One region of the Mesorhizobium sp. B1-1-1 genome, then DNA from elsewhere that is predicted to be linked to it. Evidence: predicted binding sites of a transcription regulator. Region 1 holds the regulator's gene; each other region holds the start of a gene.

The links. The regulator PhoB, encoded in region 1, activates phosphate uptake and scavenging genes when phosphate is short. The targets are predictions, from matches to a motif close to TGTCATNNANCTGTCAT.
Region 2: the regulator PhoB is predicted to act here: its motif matches at 1,685-1,701, upstream of FJ986_RS06770 (PhoX family phosphatase).
Region 3: the regulator PhoB is predicted to act here: its motif matches at 3,813-3,829, upstream of FJ986_RS29940 (YdcH family protein).
Region 4: the regulator PhoB is predicted to act here: its motif matches at 3,400-3,416, upstream of ugpB (sn-glycerol-3-phosphate ABC transporter substrate-binding protein UgpB).

Annotation. Positions count from the first base shown of each region.
Region 1 is NZ_VFWW01000015.1:27,734-33,122, forward strand. It holds gene pstS (phosphate ABC transporter substrate-binding protein PstS) at 1-17, shown strand, start outside; gene pstC (phosphate ABC transporter permease subunit PstC) at 83-1,072, shown strand; gene pstA (phosphate ABC transporter permease PstA) at 1,076-1,927, shown strand; gene pstB (phosphate ABC transporter ATP-binding protein PstB) at 1,924-2,727, shown strand; gene phoU (phosphate signaling complex protein PhoU) at 2,753-3,460, shown strand; gene phoB (phosphate regulon transcriptional regulator PhoB) at 3,480-4,169, shown strand; gene FJ986_RS26715 (ROK family protein) at 4,177-5,389, opposite strand, start outside.
Region 2 is NZ_VFWW01000003.1:242,268-247,656, reverse strand. It holds gene FJ986_RS06785 (sensor histidine kinase) at 1-141, shown strand, start outside; gene FJ986_RS06780 (response regulator transcription factor) at 138-794, shown strand; gene FJ986_RS06775 (hypothetical protein) at 985-1,431, opposite strand; gene FJ986_RS06770 (PhoX family phosphatase) at 1,763-3,766, shown strand; gene FJ986_RS06765 (NAD(P)/FAD-dependent oxidoreductase) at 3,826-5,007, opposite strand; gene FJ986_RS06760 (phosphatidylglycerol lysyltransferase domain-containing protein) at 5,339-5,389, shown strand, end outside.
Region 3 is NZ_VFWW01000023.1:7,017-12,405, forward strand. It holds gene FJ986_RS29910 (amino acid ABC transporter ATP-binding protein) at 1-253, opposite strand, end outside; gene FJ986_RS29915 (amino acid ABC transporter permease) at 256-906, opposite strand; gene FJ986_RS29920 (amino acid ABC transporter permease) at 908-1,573, opposite strand; partial or broken gene FJ986_RS29925 (transporter substrate-binding domain-containing protein) at 1,664-2,486, opposite strand; gene FJ986_RS29930 (IclR family transcriptional regulator) at 2,658-3,452, shown strand; gene FJ986_RS29935 (YdcH family protein) at 3,455-3,658, opposite strand; gene FJ986_RS29940 (YdcH family protein) at 3,899-4,078, shown strand; gene ispG (flavodoxin-dependent (E)-4-hydroxy-3-methylbut-2-enyl-diphosphate synthase) at 4,636-5,389, shown strand, end outside.
Region 4 is NZ_VFWW01000014.1:62,333-67,721, reverse strand. It holds gene FJ986_RS26220 (Crp/Fnr family transcriptional regulator) at 1-95, opposite strand, end outside; gene FJ986_RS26215 (circadian clock KaiB family protein) at 357-680, shown strand; gene kaiC (circadian clock protein KaiC) at 664-2,157, shown strand; gene FJ986_RS26205 (ATP-binding protein) at 2,154-3,278, shown strand; gene ugpB (sn-glycerol-3-phosphate ABC transporter substrate-binding protein UgpB) at 3,675-4,979, shown strand; gene ugpA (sn-glycerol-3-phosphate ABC transporter permease UgpA) at 5,218-5,389, shown strand, end outside.

The DNA.
Region 1 (5,389 bases):
TCTATTCCGCCATGTAATCCCTGCTGAACGAGGAGGGCGCTTCACGGCGCCCTCCCTGTCTTCCTTGAAACGCGAGGGCCAGATGACCGCCGTCTCCGAAGCCATGCCATCGTCGGCCGCCATGCGGGCCAGGGAAGCGACGGTCCGACGCTTCGCGCTCACCGATACGATTTTCCGAACGGCGACACGCTTTTCCGCCATCCTCGTCCTGCTCATCCTCGGCGGCGTGGCGATTTCGCTGTTTGCCGGCTCGTGGGAAGCGCTGTCGAAATTCGGGTTCTCCTTCCTGACGACCGAATCGTGGAACCCGGTCACCGAGAATTTCGGAGCGCTGGCCCCGATCTACGGAACCATCGTCACCGCCGCCATCGCCATCCTGATCGCCGTTCCCATCGGCATCGGCATCGCCATCTTCCTTACCGAACTCTGCCCGCGGCCACTCCGGCGCCCCATCGGCATCGCCGTCGAGCTGCTTGCCGGCATACCCTCCATCATCTACGGCATCTGGGGCCTGTTCGTGTTCGCGCCGTTCCTGCAGACGACGGTGCAGCCCTTCATCATCAAGCTTTTCCACGACGTGCCGGGACTCTCCAGCCTGTTTGCCGGCCCGCCCTACGGCATCGGCCTTCTGACCTCGGCGCTGATCCTTGCCATCATGGTCCTGCCCTTCATCACCTCGATCACCAAGGATGTCTTCGACACGGTGCCGGCGGTGCTGAAGGAATCGGCCTACGGCATCGGCTGCACGACCTGGGAGGTCACGCGCCGCGTCGTCATCCCCTATACCCGCGTCGGCATCATGGGCGGCGTCATGCTCGGCCTCGGCCGCGCGCTCGGCGAAACCATGGCGGTAACCTTCGTCATCGGCAACGCCCACCGCATCAGCGCCTCGCTGTTCGCGCCCGGCACGACGATCTCGGCGACCATCGCCAACGAGTTCACCGAAGCCGACGGCGATCTCTATACGTCTTCGCTGGTGGCGCTCGGCCTGATCCTGTTCGTCATCACTTTCCTGATCCTTGCCCTTGCGCGCTACATGCTGCTGCGCATGGACAGCCGCACGGGAGCCTGACCGATGTCGACGGCCACATCGCTTCACAATCGACGCAAGCGCAGGAATGCCGTGATGATGACGCTATGCGTCACGGCGGCGGGCATCGGCCTGGCCTGGCTGGCGCTCATCCTCGGCGCACTGCTCTATAAGGGCCTGTCGGGTGTTTCGCTCTCTGTGTTCACCGAAATGACACCGCCGCCCGGCGATGCCGGCGGCCTGCTCAATGCCATCTACGGCAGTATCATGATGACAGTCATCGCCGTCATCGTCGGCACGCCGATCGGTGTCCTCGCTGGGACCTACATGGCCGAATATGGCCGCTTCTCGCGCCTCACCACCGTCGTGCGCTTCATCAACGACATCCTGCTGTCGGCACCCTCGATCATCGTCGGCCTGTTCGTCTACGAGCTGCTGGTGCGGCCGATGGGACATTTCTCGGCGATCGCCGGTGCCGTCGCGCTGGCCATCCTGGTCATCCCGGTCGTCGTGCGCACCACCGAGGACATGCTCAACCTCGTGCCGAACGCCCTGCGCGAGGCCGGCGCCGCGATCGGCGCGCCGCGCTGGGTGGTCATCCGCTCGGTCGCCTACCGTGCGGCGCTGTCGGGCATCGTCACCGGCATATTGCTGGCCATCGCCCGCATTTCCGGCGAGACGGCGCCGCTGCTCTTCACGGCGCTCAACAACCAGTTCTGGTCGAGTAATCTCAATGCGCCGATGGCCAGCCTGCCCGTCACCATCTTCCAGTTCGCTCTCAGCCCCTACGAGGAATGGCAGCAGCTGGCGTGGACCGGCGCACTCATAATCACCCTTACGGTTCTCGGGCTGAGCATCTTCGCCCGCAGCCTTACCGGACGCAGAGAGGACAGATGAAACCGATGTTGTCCACCGAATTGAACACGCCCGAAGTCGCGGTCGAGAAAGCCAAGATCGAGGTCAAGAATCTCAATTTCTACTATGGCCAGTCGAAGGCGCTGAAGGATATCAGCCTGTCGCTGCCCGAGCGCAGCGTCACCGCCTTCATCGGGCCTTCGGGCTGCGGGAAGTCGACGCTGCTGCGCGTCTTCAACCGCATCTACGAGCTCTACCCGAGGCAGAGCGCCGAGGGCCAGGTGCTGCTCGACGGCCAGAATATCCTCGACCGCTCGCAGGACCTCAACCTGCTCAGGACCAAGATCGGCATGGTGTTCCAGAAGCCGACGCCGTTCCCGATGTCGATCTACGAGAACATCGCCTTCGGCGTCAGGCTCTATGAGAAGCTCAGCAAGGCGGAGATGGACGGCCGTGTCGAGCAGGCGCTGAAGCGCGCGGCACTGTGGAGCGAGGTCAAGGACAAGCTCAACGCCAGCGGCCTCAGCCTTTCGGGCGGCCAGCAGCAGCGCCTCTGCATCGCCCGCACGGTGGCGGTGAAGCCGGAGGTCATCCTGCTCGACGAGCCTGCCTCGGCGCTCGATCCGCTGTCGACCGCCAAGATCGAGGAGCTGATCGATGAGCTGCAGGCCGACTATACGATCGTCATCGTCACCCACAACATGCAGCAGGCGGCGCGCGTGTCGAAGCAGACCGCGTTCATGTATCTGGGCGAGTTGGTCGAGTTCGACCGCACCGAGAAGATCTTCACATCGCCCCGCGAGAAGCGCACGCAGGACTATATCACCGGCCGCTTCGGCTGATCCCAGGCATACGAGGACCAAGATCATGGCCGAACACACAGTCGCAGCCTTTGACGAAGATCTCGGACAGATCAGCAGGCTGATCCGCGACATGGGCGATCTCGCCTCATCGATGGTCGGCGGCGCCACCAAGGCGCTCCTGAATTCCGACAACGCGCTCGCCCAGCGCGTCGTCTCCGACGACGCCATCATGGACGCGCGCCAGCGCGAACTCGACGACCGCGCCATCACCCTGATCGCCAAGCGGCAGCCCATGGCGGACGATCTGCGCCATGTCGTCGGCTCGATCCGCATGGCGGGCGATCTCGAACGCATCGGCGATCTCGCCAAGAACATCGCCAAGCGCGTCGGCACCGTCGGCCTTGCCGCCACGCCGCGCGACCTGTCGCACTCCATCGACGCCATGGCGCAGCTTGTGCTGATCCAGGTGCAAGGCGTGATCGAGGAGTATGCGGCGCGCGATGCCGCGGCACTTGCGAAGCTGCGCGCCGACGATGAACGCATCGACGTCAAATACACGTCGGTCTTCCGCGAGCTGCTGACCTACATGATGGAGGATCCGCGCAACATCACCGCCTGCACGCATCTTTTGTTCTGCGCCAAGAATCTCGAGCGCATCGGCGATCACGTGACCAACATTGCCGAAAATGCCTATTATGTGCTGACCGGCACGCAATTGCCCGCCAATCGCCCGAAGCAGGACGAGACGGCGATGTCGGCGCCAGCGGCTTGACGGCAGGGGTGACCAGTCGATGATCGCGCCACGCATCATGGTGGTGGAGGACGAGGAGCCGCTGGGTGTGCTGCTCCGTTACAATCTGGAATCGGAGGGTTATCAGGTAGAGGTGGTGACGCGCGGCGACGAAGCCGAGATCCGCTTGCAGGAGAATGTCCCTGACCTTCTTGTGCTCGACTGGATGGTGCCGGCGGTGTCCGGCATCGAGCTCTGCCGCCGTCTCCGGATGCGGCCCGAGACCGAGCGGCTGCCGATCATCATGCTGACGGCGCGCGGCGAGGAAAGCGACCGGGTGCGCGGTCTCTCCACCGGCGCCGACGACTATCTGGTCAAGCCGTTCTCAACGCCGGAATTCATGGCACGCGTCAAGGCGCTGCTGCGCCGCGCCAAGCCCGAAGTTCTGTCCAGCGTGCTCAAGGTCGGCGACATCGTGCTCGACCGTGAATCGCACCGGGTCTACCGCAAGAAAAGCGAGATCCGGCTCGGGCCGACCGAGTTCCGCCTGCTCGAATTCATGATGCGACATCCCGGCCGCGTGTTCTCGCGCAGCCAACTGCTCGACAATGTCTGGGGCGAAACGATCTATATCGACGAGCGCACCGTGGACGTGCATGTCGGCCGGCTGCGCAAGGCGGTCAACAATGGCCGCATGCCTGACGTGATCCGCACCATTCGGGGCGCGGGGTATGCGATTCGCGAAGACTAGGGATATGTCACGCAACGTTCTCGCCCACGCCTGATTTCGCCTGTGCCCCCGGCGCGAAAATCTCCTGGTCGACGAAGGTCAGCGCGCGCATGGCGCAGCCCTCGCGGATCAGTGGCAGTTCGTTCGGCTCGGTGTCGAAGGAAATCGATTTCGAGTGCTGGCCGCCGGCGGTCTGGGCAATGGCCTCGCGCAGAGCCGGCTCGATCAGGTCGAAGGCGGCGGCGCTGACGCCGACCATGGCGACCGGCGCCGGATCGATCAGCGCGAACAGGCTGCCAAGGCCGTAACCCAGCGCCTCGCCGGCCTTGCGGTAGGCTTCGCGCTCCGGCCCGTCCTTTTCGCGCGCCGAGGCCGCCAGGGTGCGCATGTCGGCGTCGCTGACGTCGACGGGCTCGGTGTCCTCGCCAAGCTGCCTCGCGTTGCGCCAGATGGCATAGTTGCCGGCATAGGCCTCGACGCAGCCGCGCCGCCCGCAGCGGCAGAGCGCCCCGCCGGGGCGATGGATCATGTGGCCGAACTCGCCTCCGGATGAATGGGTGCCGGTGAACAGTTCACCCTTCAGCACCAAGCCCATGCCGATGCCGTGCGACAAAAGGATGGCGATGAAGTCGTCGCGGTAGCGCTGGGGATCGCGCCAGCGCAGCGCCACCGCCATCATGTTGCAATCGTTCTCCATGGTGGCGGGAATGCCGAACTCGGCCTCCAGTATGTCGGCGAAGGCGATGTCGGTCTGCGGCGTGATCGGCGACCACAGCATGGTGCGCGCATCCGTGTCGGTGATGCCCTGGATCGCCAGCGCGATACGGGCGATGCTGCCGACGTCGAGGTCGGGATCCTCGAACCGCCGCCTGACGATGGCCACGCATTCGCCGATCAGCGCCTCGCGCGACAGGGTGAGCGTGTCCAGCCGGCGCTGCTCTTCAGATATCACCTGGCCGGCATAGTCGATGACGGCGACGGAGAGAAAATTCAGCGACAGCACCACGGTCATCACCGCCGCGGCTTCAGGGTTGAGGCTGAGGCCGACCTGCGGCCGGCCGCGTTTCAGCGCACCGGCCTCGCTCGGCTTGCTCTGCGCCAGGATGCCTTCGCCAATCAGGTCGGAGGAGATCGCCGATATGGTGGAATGGCTGAGCCCGGTGGTCGCGGCAATCTCGGTGCGCGAGGGCTGCCCGGCACGGCGCACGGCCGCGATCACCATCGCCCGGTTGCGTCGGCGC
Region 2 (5,389 bases), on a different contig from region 1:
TTCGACCCGAGGCGGGCCGAAGGCCTGGGGCTCGCCGGCATCAGGGAGCGTATCGAAAGCATTGGTGGCCAGTTCGAGACCACGACCGGGCCGCAGGGAACACGATTGATGATTACGCTAGCCGTCGAGGATCAACCATGATCGGTACCATCCGTGTCGCCATTGTCGACGACCACCCTCTGTTTCGCGAAGGCGTTACCCGCAGCCTGTCGGAGATCGGCGGCTTCGAAATGGTGGCCCAGGGCGCCACGGCGCAGGATGCCGAACGCATCGCCTCGACTTTGCAGCCCGACATACTGCTGCTCGACATCAGCATGCCGGGTGACGGCCTTGCGTCGGTGGCCGGCATACTGGGTGCCAATCCCGGACAGAAGATCGTCATGCTGACGGTCTCGGAGGCCAATGCCGACGTGGCGCGGGCGCTGAATGCCGGTGTGCGCGGCTATGTGCTGAAGGGGGTCGGCTCGCGCATGCTGGCCGAAATCCTGCATGGTGTCGCGGCCGGCGAGACCTATGTGTCGCCGACCCTGTCGGCTCGCCTGCTTTCGGACCTGCAATCGCTGCAGCCGGCCAACGGCAGGACGGATCGCCTGCGTCAGCTCACCGGACGCGAGGCCGAGATCCTGCAGCTGGTGGCGGAAGGGCTGAGCAACAAGGAAGTGGCGCTGCGGCTGGCACTGCAGGAAAAAACGGTCAAGCATCACATGACCGGTGTGCTGTCCAAGCTCAACGTCCGCAATCGCACCGAGGCGGCGCTGCTGATGCGCGAAGCGCGGGATCGGGCCGGCAGCTAATCCTGGTCGGCCGCAAGGGATCCCCGGTTTGGGATAACGACACGCATAAATGAAAACCTGAAGCGCGGTGCAGCAGCGGAACGCTCCAGGGCAAAAAAGACGGCCCCTATACGGGGCCGGAGCGACAAGGTCACCTCCGCCGGGGGGCGGCGGAGGTGACACGTAAAGCGGGCGATGCCTATTGCCCGCTCTACAACCCCTTGAGGCGGCTTATATCCGCCGCCGTCGCAGGGCGCTCGACGATCGTGCGGCCCAGAGCGTCGGTCATTTTGAAGCGACCCTTCTCGATCTCTTCCCCGAAGCCGTTAGGGTGCTGCACCACGATCTTGTTGTCGTCTATTTCGACACGATCGCCGGTTGTTGCGTTCACATGCTTGCCGGAGCTGTTGGCACCCTTCCCCTTGCCGTTGTTGCCGGCGCCATTGTTCCCGTTGCCGCCAGCGTTGCCATTGTTGCCTCCGGCGTTGCCATTGTTGCCGCCGCCGTTATTTCCATTGCCGCCATTGCCGTTACCGCCACCACCGCCATTGCCGCTGTTCCCGCCAGGCTTGGCTTGGGCGCTGGACGCGACAATGCCTGCGGCGGAACCGTGAAAATCGAGGTGATAGGGGGCTATGGTCAGCGCCAGTGCCGGCACTGCTCTCAGGGCCAGCCAGCAACAATGAGCCATGATCGAGCTGCGCATCAGTCCCTCACTTGATCGGACCGGCAAAATTCAGAGGCCATCTCGTGCAGGTACGCGACCATCGGCGACATGGCGTGTTCGTGTAAGTGGCCCACGACCGATGCCGCGGCAATCCGGACCTTCGCCCCGATCGGTTTAGGACCTTGGTCCGAGTTTCAAACCGGATGTGGCGCGAGGTTCGCGGTCAAGCTGGCGGGTGCACGAATGTCACGAAAGTGTGACCGATCGTCTATAAGGGGTCGAAACGCGTGACACGCTCCAGCCATCCAGCCAGAGGCAGACCATGACCGACCATCGCTCGCCCGACGCCCGATTCCGCACCAGCCTGCTTGAGGAAAGCAACGGTCCGGCGACCAACCCCACCGAAAACCGCACCATGGGCGAAATCATTGCCGAGCGGTTCTCCCGCCGCGCCTTCCTCAAGGGCTCGCTGGCCGTCTCGGCCATTGCCGCCACCGTCAGCCCGCTGGCGCTCGTGGCCGCCGACGATGCGCGTGCCGCCGAGGGCTCCGCCTTCTCGTTCGAGGAACTCGAAGCCGGTATCGACGACAAGCACCATGTCGCGCCGGGCTACGATGCCGACGTGCTGTTGCGCTGGGGCGATCCGCTGTTTGCCGATTCGCCGGAGTTCGACCCGGCCAGGCAGTCGGCTGAGGCCCAGGCAAGACAATTCGGCTACAACAATGACTATGTCGGCTATATCGGGATCGGTGGCTCCGCCGAGCATGGCCTGCTGGTCGTCAACCACGAATACACCAATCCGCATCTGATGTTCCCGGGCATCGTCAAGATCGTCGAGAAGGACGGCAAGAAGGCGGCCGAACTCGCGCCGCTCTCGAAGGAGCAGGTCGATGTCGAGATGGCGGCACATGGCGGCACCATCGTCGAGATCCGCAAGGAAGGCGGCAAGTGGCAGGTGGTGCGCGACGGCAAGTTGAACCGCCGCATCACCTCCAACACCGAAATGGCGCTGTCGGGCCCGGTCGCCGGTCATGACCGCGTCAAGACCAATGCCGACCCATCCGGCACCAAGGTCATCGGCACATTCAACAACTGCGCCGGCGGCGTCACGCCTTGGGGCACCTATGTCATGGCCGAGGAGAACATCCACGGCTATTTCTCCGGTGAACTGCCGGAAGGCCATAAGGAAGCCGCCAACTACAAGCGCCTCGGCATTCCGGAAGGCGCCTATGAATGGGGCGCGCATTACGATCGTTTCGACCTCGCCAAGGAGCCGAACGAGCCCAACCGTTTCGGCTGGATCGTCGAGGTCGACGTCAACGATCCGACATCCACGCCCAGGAAGCGCACCGCAATGGGCCGCTTCAAGCATGAAGGCGCCGAATCGATCGTCGCCAAGGATGGCCGCGTCGTCTTCTATCTCGGCGACGACGAGCGCTTCGAGTACGTCTACAAATTCGTCACCGCGGGCCGTTTCGATCCGGACGACCGCGCCGCCAACATGAACCTGCTCGATGACGGCACGCTGCATGTCGCCAAATTCGCCGCGGACGGTACGGTGGAATGGCTGCCGATCGTCTTCGGCCAGGGCCCGCTGACGGCCGAGAACGGCTTTGCCGGCCAGGCCGACGTGTTGATCGAGACGCGGCGTGCCGCCGACCTGCTCGGCGCCACCAAGATGGACCGCCCCGAGGACATCCAGCCCAATCGTGTCAACGGCAAGGTCTATGTCATGCTGACCAACAATTCCAAGCGCAAGGCCGACCAGGTCGACGCCGCCAACCCGCGCGCCGACAACGCCTTCGGCCATATCATCGAGATATCGGAGGACGGCGGCGATTTCGCCGGCACCAGGGGCAGATGGGAGGTGCTCCTGAAATGCGGCGATCCGGCGGTTGCCGATGTCGGCGCCACCTTCTCCACCGCCACCACGGCCAATGGCTGGTTCGGCATGCCCGACAATTGCGCGGTCGATTCAGCCGGGCGCCTGTGGGTCGCCACCGACGGCCAAGGGCCGAAGGCTACCGGCCGCACCGACGGCCTGTGGGCGGTCGACACCGAAGGGCCGGCGCGCGCGACGTCAAAACTGTTTTTCCGCGTGCCGATCGGCGCTGAAATGTGCGGGCCGCTGTTTGCGCCCGACGATCAGACCGCCTTCGTCGCCGTCCAGCATCCAGGCGACGGCGGCGAGGATTGGGAGGCGTTCGGCCGCCCGTCCTATTATGAGGATCCGTCGACGCGCTGGCCCGATTTCAAGGCGGACATGCCGGTGCGGCCGGCGGTCGTCGCCATTACCAGGCAAGGCGGCGGCAAGATCGCGATTTAGAGGGCAATTCCAGGAAAGTGGGGTTCCGTCCGACGCGTAAAACGAACCTCCAGCCCGGTTCAGGGGCCGGAATTGGCGATCCGCCGGGCAATCCGCTCGGCGATCGCCTTGGCCTGGATGGCGGCATTGGCGAAGCAGCCGCGGATGCTCGGCCGCATGCCGGTGAACCAGAGGCCAGGCAGTTTCGGATCCGCATCGCCGCCGTTGAAGACCGGAACGCCCTTGCCGTCGAGCACGCCGAGATTGCCGACCATCTGCTCAAGCCCGGTGCGGTAGCCCGTCGCGGCAATGACGATGTCGGGATCGATCAGGCTGCCATTGGCCAGGATGACGCCGTCGCGGGTGAATTCTCGCACCCCCGGCACGACGGTGATCCTGCCCGAGCGGATGGCGTCGATCGCGCCCTCGTCGGCGGCGATCGCTGTGTAGTCGGTGGTCAGGCGGCTGGCGCCGCCCACCGGTGCCGGCGGCACGCCGAATTTCGTCAGGTCGCCGAAAACCAGGCGCTGCGTCAAGGCGATCACCGCATCGGCGACCCGCAAAGGCAACCGCGCCATCAGCGGCGACAGCCGGTGCACGGCAATCTTGCCGATGCGCTTGGGCAGGACCGACGGACCGTTGCGGGCCGACAGCCACAGCGAGGCGGTGCTTGCCTGCGCCAGGTGGTTGAGCGCGTCTATACCCGAATTGCCGGCGCCGACGACCAGCACCTTCTTGCCGGCATAGTCCTTCGCGTCGCCGAAATCCGCCGAATGGATGATGCGGCCGGCGAAATCCCGCATTCCTTTCCAGTCGGGGATGAACGGCTGTCTGTCGCGGCCGGTGGCGATCACGACGTGGCGCGCCAGGCGCATCCCGGCGCTGGTCTCTATCGCCCAGTGGTCGCCCCTGAACAGGACCGCCTCGACGGCGACGCCGAGCTCCACCGGCAGCCGGTTCGCCTCGCTGAAATCGTTCAGATAGCGGATGACGGCGGTTCTGTGGGGGAAGGCGAGCGTGCCCTTCGGATAGGCAAGGCCGGGAAGTGCCGAAAGGTCGCGGTGAGTATTGAGGCGCAGCTGCTGGTGACGCCGATGCCATGGCTCGGCCAACCGGCTCTCCTTTTCCAGGATCGCCGTCGCCACGCCGGCCTTGACCAGCGCCTGCGCTGCCGCGAGACCGGCGGCGCCGGCGCCGATGACGATCGCCGGTTCGATAGTTACCGTCTGGTGCGCTGCCGGTCTGATTGTCGTATCTGCCATTCGCTCACGAACCCCATTCCACCCTTGTGGCGCTTCCGCCGACACCGGCAGAACGCCCTCCCGCGCATGATCCATACAGCAGATCGGCCCCGGATTTCGAGGCCATGCGCCGCACCGCGGTTGCGTCCTATATGGCATATACGCGAGATCGGCGATAATCAGGTCGCGGCAATGTGATTGATTCGAGATCCGGGGGCTGGCGGATCTCTGTTACCGGTACAGGAATCCGAAGTCCTCGAAACGCTTTTTTCGGCTTCCTGTGCAAAATCAAGGCGCCACGGCGTATAGCGTACCCGGGTGCGCGCCGCAGATGCACGCGGAATCTCGACCCATGCCCTCCTTGCGGATCTATCTCGACAAAATCCTCGAGCGTGCCTCGCCA
Region 3 (5,389 bases), on a different contig from region 1:
GCTGGCGGGCTCCGGTTTCTCGGAAGCCGACCTCCTTGCCGTCGATGCGGATGGACCCGCTGTCATAGCTCTCCAGGAAGTTGACGCAGCGCAGCAGCGTGGTCTTGCCGCTGCCCGAGGGCCCGATGACCGTCACCACCTCGCCGCGCGCCACGCGCAGGCTGACCGAGCGCAGGACCTGGACGGCGCCAAAGGATTTGGACACATCGCGGATGTCGAGAAGGGCCGGGGCATCGTTCGAGCTTGTGGACATTGCTATTCCCGGATGAAGGAGAAACGCCGCTCCAGCCGCCGGCTGGCAAGCGAAAGCGCATAGTTGACGGCGAAGTAGATGAGGGCGCCAAGGATGTAGAGCGGCATGGCCTCATAGGTGCGGCCGATGACCTGGTTGATGGCCTGCATGAGATCGGTGATGCCGAGCAGGGAGACCAGCGCGCTGCCCTTGACCGCGTCGGTGACGCCATTGATCCAGGGCGGCAGGAAACGCCTGAACGCTTGCGGAAAGATGACATGGGCCAGCCGCTGGCGGAAGGTCAGGCCGATCGCCATTGCCGCCTCCGATTGTCCCTTCGGGATGGAGCCGACGGCGCCCCGGAGATATTCGACGACCTGGGCTGTCTTGAACAAGGTCAGCGCCAGCACGGCAGCCCAGAAGGACGGCAGGTGAAGCCCGACGGCCGGCATCCCGTAGTAGACGAAGAAGATGAGCACCAGGATCGGTATGCCGCGAATAGTGTCGCTGAAGATGCGCACCGCCCAGCGCGCCGGCGCCGGGCCATAGACCAGGCCGACGCCAAGGACGACACCGGCGACGAGCGAGAACGTCACGACCAGCAGCGACACCCAAAGCGTCAGCGCAAAACCCTGAGCCAGGAAAGGCAAGGCGTAGGCGATCTGGCCAAGCATGCTAGTGCACCACCTTGAACCATCGTTCGACGAGCCGGAGCGCGTAAAGCAGGGCGTAGCCGGTCAGCAGATACATCGCCGTCACGACGAGATAGACCTCGACGATGCGGAAGGTGTTGAAGTTGATCCATTGCGCGCCGAAGGTCAGTTCGGGCACCGAGATGACCGAAGCGACGGAGGTGTCCTTGAACAGCGATATGAAAGTGTTGGAAAGCGCCGGCAGCGTGATGCGCAGCATGGTCGGCAGGCGCACATGGAGCAGCCTTTGCCAGGGCGTCAGGCCGATCGCCTTGCCGGCGTCTAGCTGGCCGCGCGGCACCGCTTCGAGACCGGAGCGGAACACCTCGACCAGATAGGCGCCGCTGTAGAGCGCCAGCGTGGCGACGAACGAGGTTTGCGCGCTGTAGGCGATGTCGACCACGGTCGGCAGACCGTAGAAGACGAGATAGACGAGCAGGATCAGCGGCACGTTTCGGATGAATTCGACATAGGCGGCAATGATGCCGCGCACCATGCGTCCGGCCGACACGTACCAGACCGCCAGGACCAGACCGATGACGATGCCGATGGCGATCGAGATGACGGCGAGCTCCAGGCTGAGCAGCAGACCGCCCAACAGCTTGTCGAAATGCCGCCAGATCAGGTTGAAATTGAGCGCATAACCCATGCGTCGGCCTCAGTGCTCCCGATGTGACGCAAAGCTGGCCGCGTCGCCAGGAAAAAAGGCGGAAGGGTCGGCGCCCTTCCGCCGATGACGTCAGATAACCGGGAAGCCGGGGTGGCGCGCCGGCGGCTCCTGCCCGAAATAGTCCTTGAACGCGGCGTCATAGAGCGCCGTTTCATGGCCGAACATGGCGATGGTGAAGGTCTGGTTGACGAAGGTCAGCCAATCGAGATCGCCTTGCCGGAGCGCCGCGCCATAAAGCATCGAGTACCAGCTCTTGCCGGCATCGAAGTATTTGTCCGGATTGCGCGAGGCGAGCCAGCGCACGGTGGAGAGGTCGACGGCAGCGGCATCGGCACGCTTGGATTCCAATGCCTGCAGCACGTTGGCCTGTGTATCGATCTGCATCACCTGCGCCTCCGGCAAGGCAAAATGCACCGAAGATTCGGCGTCGACATTCTGCAGGATGGAAACGCGCGTCGCGGAGCCTGCGGCAAGCAGCTTGTCGAAGGTCTTGTTCTCGGCGCCGGGCAAAGTCAGCAAGGCGACGCCCTCGACGTAGTAAGGCCTGGAGAAGTTGATCAGCTGCGAGCGCTGCGCGGTCATGGTCATGAACTGGATGGTGATGTCGACCTTGTTCGTCGTCACGTTCGGAATGCGCTGCGCCGGGTCCTGCATGACAAACTCGACCTTGGCCGGGTCATCGAACAAGCCCTTTGCCAGGATGCGCCCCATGGTGATGTCCATGCCGACGAGTTCGCCGGCATCGTTCTCGAAATGCCATGGCGCATTGGTGCTTCCGGTGCCGACAATCAATTTGCCGCGCTCCAGCACGGTGCGTAGCAAGCTATCGGGCGCAGCCTGCGCCGACCGTTGCCGCCGCGCTCATGACGCCGGCCGTTGCCAGTCCGGCCATGCCCAGTTTCAGAAAATCACGCCTTTTGGATGTGTCGTCCACAGCGACCTCCTTTCGTGTTGTGTTCCCCTACGCACAGGCAATACGCGCACCCGGATCGTTACAGAAATTGTCTCTTACAAGGGACGAGTGTATCCTGTACAAGACAGATACTAACATCAGGAATCGACAATGCAAGATGGCAGCGCCTTGGCGGTCTCAGCGGACGCAAAGATTTCGGTCTCTCGGGAGAAGGGCCTCAACCGGGTGCTCCAGATTCTGGAGTTCCTTCATTCGACGCAGCGCGCCATCGGTATCGGCGACCTCGCCAAGGGGGTCAACGCGCCGCGTTCGACCACCTACACACTGGTGCGATCGCTGGTCGATGCGGGCCTCCTGGAGATGGCCGGCGACGGCAACCGCGTCTATTTCGGTAAGAAGCTCTATCTCTATGGAATGGATTATGTGCGCGGCAACGACCTCTTGAGGCGAGGACGCCAGGAGGTCGACAACCTGTCGCGCGAGACCGGTGAGACCTCCGAACTGTGCATGCTGCAGAGCGGCCGCTACACGATCGTCCACTCGAGCCCGGGCACCCGGCCGTTCCGCATCAGCTCCGCCACCGGATTGCAGATTCCGCTGCCCTGGACCGCGTCAGGCAGGCTGCTGCTCGCCGGCCTCGAACAGGCCCGGATCGAAGCCATGATATCGGAAGACGACCTTATGCTGCCCGATGGCCGCAGATTGCGGCTGGACGATTTCATCGCCGACATAGCGACGGCGCGAGCCACCGGCTATTGCATCACTTCGGGGCTCGTCGACGCCTATACGAAATGCCTCGCCGCGCCGGTGTTTTCAGCACCCGGCACCGTCGAGGCGACGATGTGCCTGGTGGTGCCCATCGACACATCGCAGGAGAAGACAGGCGAACTCCTGGCCCTGTTGCGCGAACGCGCGGCGCGGCTTTCGATCGCGGCCTGGACCTGAAGTCAGGCGATGATGTCCGGGATGATCCTGTCTTCCAGCTTCATCAGCCGATCCTTCAGCGCAAGCTTCTTCTTCTTCATGCGCTGGATCTGCAGCGGGTCGCAGTTCATGGCGATCATCGCATTGATCGCGGCGTCGAAATCGGCGTGTTCCTGCTTCAGCCGGGAAAATTCGAGGCGAATATCGGCCTGTTCCTGATCGGACATTCTCTACCGTCTGCACGTCTGCGGCGCCCAAAGCTGGGCCTGATTGGGCGGGGGGTGGCACTCTCTGCCACCGGCGCGCAGCCCATATCACATTTCACGTTGTCGTGGAATGCTACCACGGATCATTCGACATCGCTGCGCGAAGGTGGCACACTGTCATTGTGCCGTCACAGAGCGAGCCTGCGGTGGACGCGCCTTTGGCGGCTGCAATCGAGGAAATCATGAAAGGGAGAACCAATCATGTCTCTTGCATCCCATCTTGATGAGTTGCAGCGGAAACACGGCGACATCGAACGCGAGCTCGATGACGCGATGAATCACCCGTCGGTGGACGACCTGGAAATCGTGAATCTCAAGCGACGCAAGCTGGCAATCAAGGACGAGATTGAAAAACTGAGGGCCAAACCCACGACGCATTGATGCCCCACTGACATAACCGCTCACCATTCGGGTCTTTCCTGCCGGCGGCAATTGCCGCCGGACTGGTGGTTTTGATCTTCGATTTCAGGTCGACCATCACAGATATTCGTACCAGGCAGAGGCCGTCCGACTTCCTAGTCCCAGGACGAGTAGGGGCGAAGCTCGTCGCGGCTCCCCTTTACCATAACTGACCGAAGAGTGCAGCGGAGCAGAATTCCGCCTTGCCGCGGCGCTCTGAGGTCAGGGCTTGGATTCTGGGACTGCGCTGCGTCGCTCTTCTCCTTGCTCCTCCCCGAAATGACGGACTCGTTCCGGGAAAGACAAAGCGATGGGGCCTGCCAATCGCCAGGTAGCCGATTGGCCGACGCAAGCGAGCGATAAAAGTCGGGCGCCGAGCAACCGGCGGCGGCATCGATTGCGGCCAGTGGCGACCTGTCGCCATTGACAAGCCATCTTTGCTCCTCCACCTCATGCCCGGACTTCAGCGCATCGGCCCGGAGCGCGCTTTTGTGCGTCCAAGTGGACGCGCGGCGCTCCAGAGATTAAAGGCTGCCGGCATGACCGGATATTATTCCTTTCCCTTCCCGCGCCGCACCTCGGTTGGCGTCGATGTGGGCGGCGTGGTGGTTGGCGGGGGTGCTCCCGTCGTCGTGCAGTCGATGACCAATACGGATACCGCCGATGTCGACCAGACGGTCGCCCAGGTCGCGGCGCTGCATCGCGCCGGCTCCGAGATCGTGCGCATCACCGTAGACCGCGATGAAAGCGCCGCCGCCGTGCCGCGCATCCGGGAGCGGCTGGCGCGGCTCGGTATCAACGTGCCCATCGTCGGCGACTTCCACTATATTGGTCACAAGCTCCTGGCCGATCATCCGGCCTGCGCCGAGGCGCTGGCCAAATACCGCATCAATCCCGGCAATGTCGGCTTCAAGGACAAGAAGGACCGGCAGTTCGCGGCAATCGTCGAGATGGCGATCAAACATGACAAGCCGGTGCGCATCGGCGTCAACTGGGGCTCGCTCGACCAGGAACTCCTGACCCGGCTGATGGACGACAACCAGGCCCGCGGCTTTCCGTTGACCGCACAGCAAGTGACGCGCGAGGCGATCGTGCAGTCGGCGATCCTCTCGGCCGAGATGGCCGAGGAGATCGGCCTTGGCCGCGACAAGATCATCCTCTCGGCCAAGGTCAGCGGCGTGCAGGACCTGATAGCCGTTTACACCGAGCTCGCCAGCCGTTCCGACCATGCGCTGCATCTCGGCCTCACCGAAGCCGGCATGGGCTCGAAAGGCATCGTCGCCTCATCCGCCG
Region 4 (5,389 bases), on a different contig from region 1:
AGCCAAGGCTCGAGGATTGCCCAATCTGCCGCGGTGAGTGCCCGCAGAAGATTGTTGCCGATCATGCCGGAGTCTATGTGGGCGCGGGCTTCCATTTACACTCCTCCGAACGATCGCTTGCGGCCCATATCCCAATAACCGGAGAAATGTCCACTAGTGCGCAGACGCGCAAAGCGCGAATGTCTAAGAAGTGACAGGGGTGCTGATCCAGGCCCCATCTAGCGCGAGCTGTGGCGCGTCGGCTCCAGGCGAAATGCTAGAAGATCGCCCAAGGCGGACAACAAAGCCCTGCGGTTGAATTGCTGGCGTGTCGCGTAGAGCACGTCGATACTGAACCCGTGCAACCAGCGTGAGATATGAACCCGGAACAACCGCCCGCTTCAGGGGCCCATCCCCTTCTCCGGCTCTACATCGCCGGAGACACGCCCGGTGCTCGTCGGGCACTGGAAAGCCGCCTGAAGATAATCGAGGAGATGAGCGCATCCATTGAAATCCAGATCTTCGATATCCTGGAACATCCTCATGAGGCGGAGCGAGCAGGGATACTAGCAACGCCGACGCTCTCCGACGAATCCGCCGATCCCCCGCGCCGTATGGTGGGCGACATCAGCAATATCGCTCAGGTTCTGGACTATTTCGGTTTTCGCAAGAAGGATGATATTCATGACCGCGACGGATGAGATCTCTATCGACCCGGTTCTTGAACGCGTCAATACAGGGATCGAGGCTTTTGACGACTTGGTGATGGGTGGCTTGCCGCGCGGACGCACCACCATCGTGGGCGGCACGCCCGGTAGCGGCAAGACCGTATTCGCCACGCAGTTCCTGGCGCATGGCATCACCGGTCTCAATGAGGCCGGTGTCTTCGTCACTTTCGAGGAGTCGCCAACCGAGATCGAGGTAAACATGGCGAGCTTCGGCTGGGACATCCGCGGCTGGCGAGCGGCGGACAAGCTTGTTTTCGTCGATGCGAGCCCGCGCGATCAGGACCAGGTGGTTGTGGGCGATTTCGACCTCGCCGGTCTTCTGACCCGCATTCTGCACGCGAGCCGAAGCGCCGGGGCAAAGCGCATCGTGCTCGATTCGGTTACCCAACTTTTCGATCATTTCGTAGCCGAGCAGACGGCAGTGCGCCGCGAACTTCTACGTATTGCGACCGCGCTGAAGAAAGAAGGGCTGACGGTCCTTATGACCGCGGAACGCAACAGTGAATATGGTGAAATCTCCCGTCACCGAATAGAGGAGTTCGTCGCAGACAATGTCGTGATCCTTCGCAATGCCCTTGATCGCGAGCGCCGTCGGCGGACCATAGAAGTCCTGAAAATGCGCGGCAGCCGTCACGTTGAGGGCGAAGTGCCCATAACGCTGGTCGCCGAACAGGGCATCGTAGCTGTGCCTCTGTCATCGTTGCGCCTGGAGCAGCAATCAAGCACGAAACGGGTCACCAGTGGTAATTCCGAACTCGACAAAATGTGCAGCGGCGGGTTCTTTCGCGACAGCGTAACCCTTGTCAGTGGAGCCACAGGCACCGGAAAGACTCTACTTGTCACCAACTTTCTAGCGGGCGGAGTGGCTGCGGGCGAACGCGCCTTGCTCGTCGGCTATGAGGAGAGCCGCGGCCAGCTTTTCCGCAACGCGCGTAGCTGGGGCGTCGATTTCGAAGCGATGGAGGCGGATGGTCGCCTGAAGGTAGTCTGCCTTTATCCGGAAGCGCAGAGTTTGCCGGATCACCTTCTGATGATCCGCGAACTGGTGGCGGAGTTCAAACCCGATCGCATGGCAATCGACAGCTTGTCGGCATTGGAGCGCATCGCGCCAGAAACCGGGTTTCGTGAGTTCTTGATCAGCGTCACCTCCTTCATAAAGAAGCGCGAAATTGCCGGCCTTTGCACCGCTACCAACAAATCGCTTGTCGGAGGCCAGAGCGCTAGCGAGCAGCATATTTCCACACTCACCGATTCGATCATTCTGTTGCGCTACATTCAGCAGGAAGAATTCATGCATCGCGGCATGATGGTGCTGAAAATGCGCGGCAGCGAACACGACAAACAGATACGGCGCTTCACCATCGACAGTGGCGGCATGCATCTTGGAAAGCCCTTTGACAGCGCGCCTGATGTGTTCGGCGACTCCGCCGTGGACAACACGTCGACATGAAGAGCGCCTTGAATACGGCGCAAAACGCCGCCGAAATGCTGGAATCGCCCGGAGATACATCTCCGGCTGGCATCAGCCAGCTCAGCTTTCGCCAGTTGATCGAAAATACCGCCGACGGGATGCTGGTGGTCGATTTGGACGGAACAGTGCTCTATGCCAATCCTGCGGCAGCCGTAATTTTTGGACAGCCGCTTGACGAACTCCTCCACGTTCCGCTCGGCCGTCCGGTCGTCTCCGGAGAGATCGCCGAGATCACCGTTCACCGTTCCGGCCGCAAGCCGGCAGAAGTGGAAATGCGTACGGTCGAGGTTACCTGGGACAGCAGGCCCGCATTGCTTGCCAGCCTGCGCGATGTCTCGGCCCAGCGATCAAGAGAAGAAAACGCACGCCAGTCACAAAAGCTCGAAGCCATTGGACGCCTCGCAGCTGGCATTGTCCATGACTTCAACAACCTACTCGCCGTTTTCGGGTCTGGCCTTCGGCTTCTGGAGAAACAGATCGCTAAATATCCTGCGGATGAGAAAGTCACTCTGCTGGTCGAGGAGATGTTCAGGCGGATCGAAAATGGAGGAGCGCTAACACAGCAACTGCTTGCCTTTTCGCGACGCCAATCCCTGGCCCCGGAACAGATTGATCTCAATGAACGTATCAAGGGGCTGACGACGCTGCTGGAACGGACGTTGGGGAGCGGTATCCGGGTGCAATGCAATCTGGATCCAGCCTTGGACCCTATCCTTATCGATGCCAACCAGCTCGACATCGCCGTTCTTAACCTTGCGGTGAACGCCAGAGATGCAATGAAAGGCAGTGGCACCCTCACGATTGAGACCAGCAATTTTCCAAATGATCTGGAGGATTTGCGTTCAGCGGCGGCTTCATTTGTTCGCGTGACTGTACGCGATACCGGCTGTGGAATGAGCAAGGACACCCTGGCGCGCGTTTTCGAGCCGTTCTTCACAACAAAATCGGAAGGGCAGGGTACGGGACTCGGGCTAAGCCAAGTTTACGGCTTCATCAAGCAATCCGGTGGGCATGTCCGAATCGATAGCGAAATCGGTCAGGGAACAAGCCTGCATCTCTACTTGCCGCGCGCTTCTGGAACCGAGCGGCAGCAGAACTGAGCGGCGGCAGACCCATTCCCGGCCAGCAGACTGATTGGCCGATGTCAAATCCGTCAGGCTGAGCGCGGGACGGGAATTTCCACGCATCGACCGAGCATTAAACCGACGCCTTTTTCAGCGTTGTCATGTCAGTGTTGTCATGTGCTGTTAGACGCCGTCCGTCGGTGAGGTCGCTGACCGTCTCGAGACAGGTCCCTGGTACATCAATTCAAGCAGCAAGCCGCTATGCAATCCTTTTCCGGGTCACTTTCATCCGGAAGTGAACGCTACTTTAGCCGGACATGAAGTGCGCCTGCCCGCAACAAAACCGTTGTCCGCTGCGCGCGAACGACACATAGTGCCATTGCGGGAGTGCCCCTTTCGCCAATGACAAGCAATGAGAACGGGAGACGAAACATGAAGTTCTTTGGCTTCGCGGCCGGTGTCGCCGTGACCCTGCTTTCCACAACCTCCGCCTTCGCCGTCACGCAGATCAGCTGGTGGCACGCCATGACCGGCGCCAACGCAGAGGTCGTCGACAAGATTTCCAAGGATTTCAACGCCAGCCAGGGCGACTACCAGATTGTTCCGGTTTTCAAGGGCACCTATCCCGAAACGCTGAATGCCGGCATCGCCGCCTATCGCGCCGGCCAGTCGCCTGACATCATCCAGGTGTTCGATGTCGGCACCGGCGTGATGATGGCGGCCCGGGACGCGATCAAGCCAGTGGCCGAGGTGCTGACCGGCGCCGGGATGGACTTTGACAAGAGCCAGTATCTGCCAGGCATCGTCGGTTATTATTCGACGCCGGACGGCACCATGCTGTCCTTCCCCTACAACTCCTCCTCGCCGATCCTCTACTACAACAAGGACATCTTCCAGAAGGCGGGGCTCGATGTGAACAACCCACCCAAGACCTGGAACGAGGTGTGGGAGGATGCCAAAAAGATCAAGGCGAGCGGCGCCGCCGCTTGCGGCTACACCTCGACCTGGCTGACCTGGATACACCTGGAAAACTTCGCGGCGTGGAACGATGTGCCGTGGGCCACGCAGCAGAATGGCCTGGCCGGCGGTGATGTCGAACTCAAGATCAACTCGCCGATCTTCGTCAAACATTTCCAGGCGCTTGCCGATCTGGCCAAGGACGGCACCTTCAAATATGGCGGGCGCACCTCCGAAGCCAAGCAGATATTCCTCGCCGGCGAATGCGGCATCTTCACCGAATCCTCGGGCGGCCTAGGCGACATCGTCAAGTCGGGCATGAACTACGGCATTGGCCAGTTGCCCTATGACAGCGACGCCAAGGGCGCGCCGCAGAACACGACGCCGGGCGGCGCCAGCCTTTGGGTCTTCGGCGGCAAGTCCGACGAGGAATACAAAGGCGTCGCGGCCTTCTTCGCCTATCTGTCCAAGACCGATGTGCAGGAATATCTGCACCAGAAATCGGGATACCTGCCGGTGACGCTCGCCGCCTATGAGGCGACGAAAAAGTCCGGCTTCTACGACAAGAATCCCGGTCGCGAGACGCCGATCCTGCAGATGACGGGCAAGGCGCCGACCGACAATTCGAAGGGCGTGCGGTTGCCGAACCTGCCGCAGGTGCGCGACATCCAGAACGAGGAGTTCGAAAAGATGCTTGCCGGCCAGGAAACCGCCCAGCAGGCGCTCGACAATGCGGTCACGCGTGGCAACGCGGCGATCAAGGAAGCACTGGGGAATTAGGGCGCGTCGAGCCTATCGAGTTATAGTCCTTGCTCTACGAGACCCCCCTCTGCCCTGCCGGGCATCTCCCCCTGGAGGGGGGAGACTGGCTGTCGCGACCGTTTTCGGCAATTGTCAAAGCTGGAGAATGGCAGCTGCCGCAGGAACTGCCAATCTTCCTCCAAGAGGGGGAGATGCCCGGCAGGGCAGCGGCGAGCGCCGTAGAGCGCCGCTCGGCTTTCCACGCCGGAGCGGCGCATTGACCCCGCGCGTCGTCTTTCCCAACAAAGTCTTGCCATACCTCCTGGTGGCGCCGCAACTTGCCATCACGCTGGTGTTCTTCTACTGGCCGGCCGGGCAGGCGCTCTACCAGTCGATGCTGAGGCAGGACCCGTTCGGGCTGAGGAGCAGGTTCGTCTGGTTTGCCAATT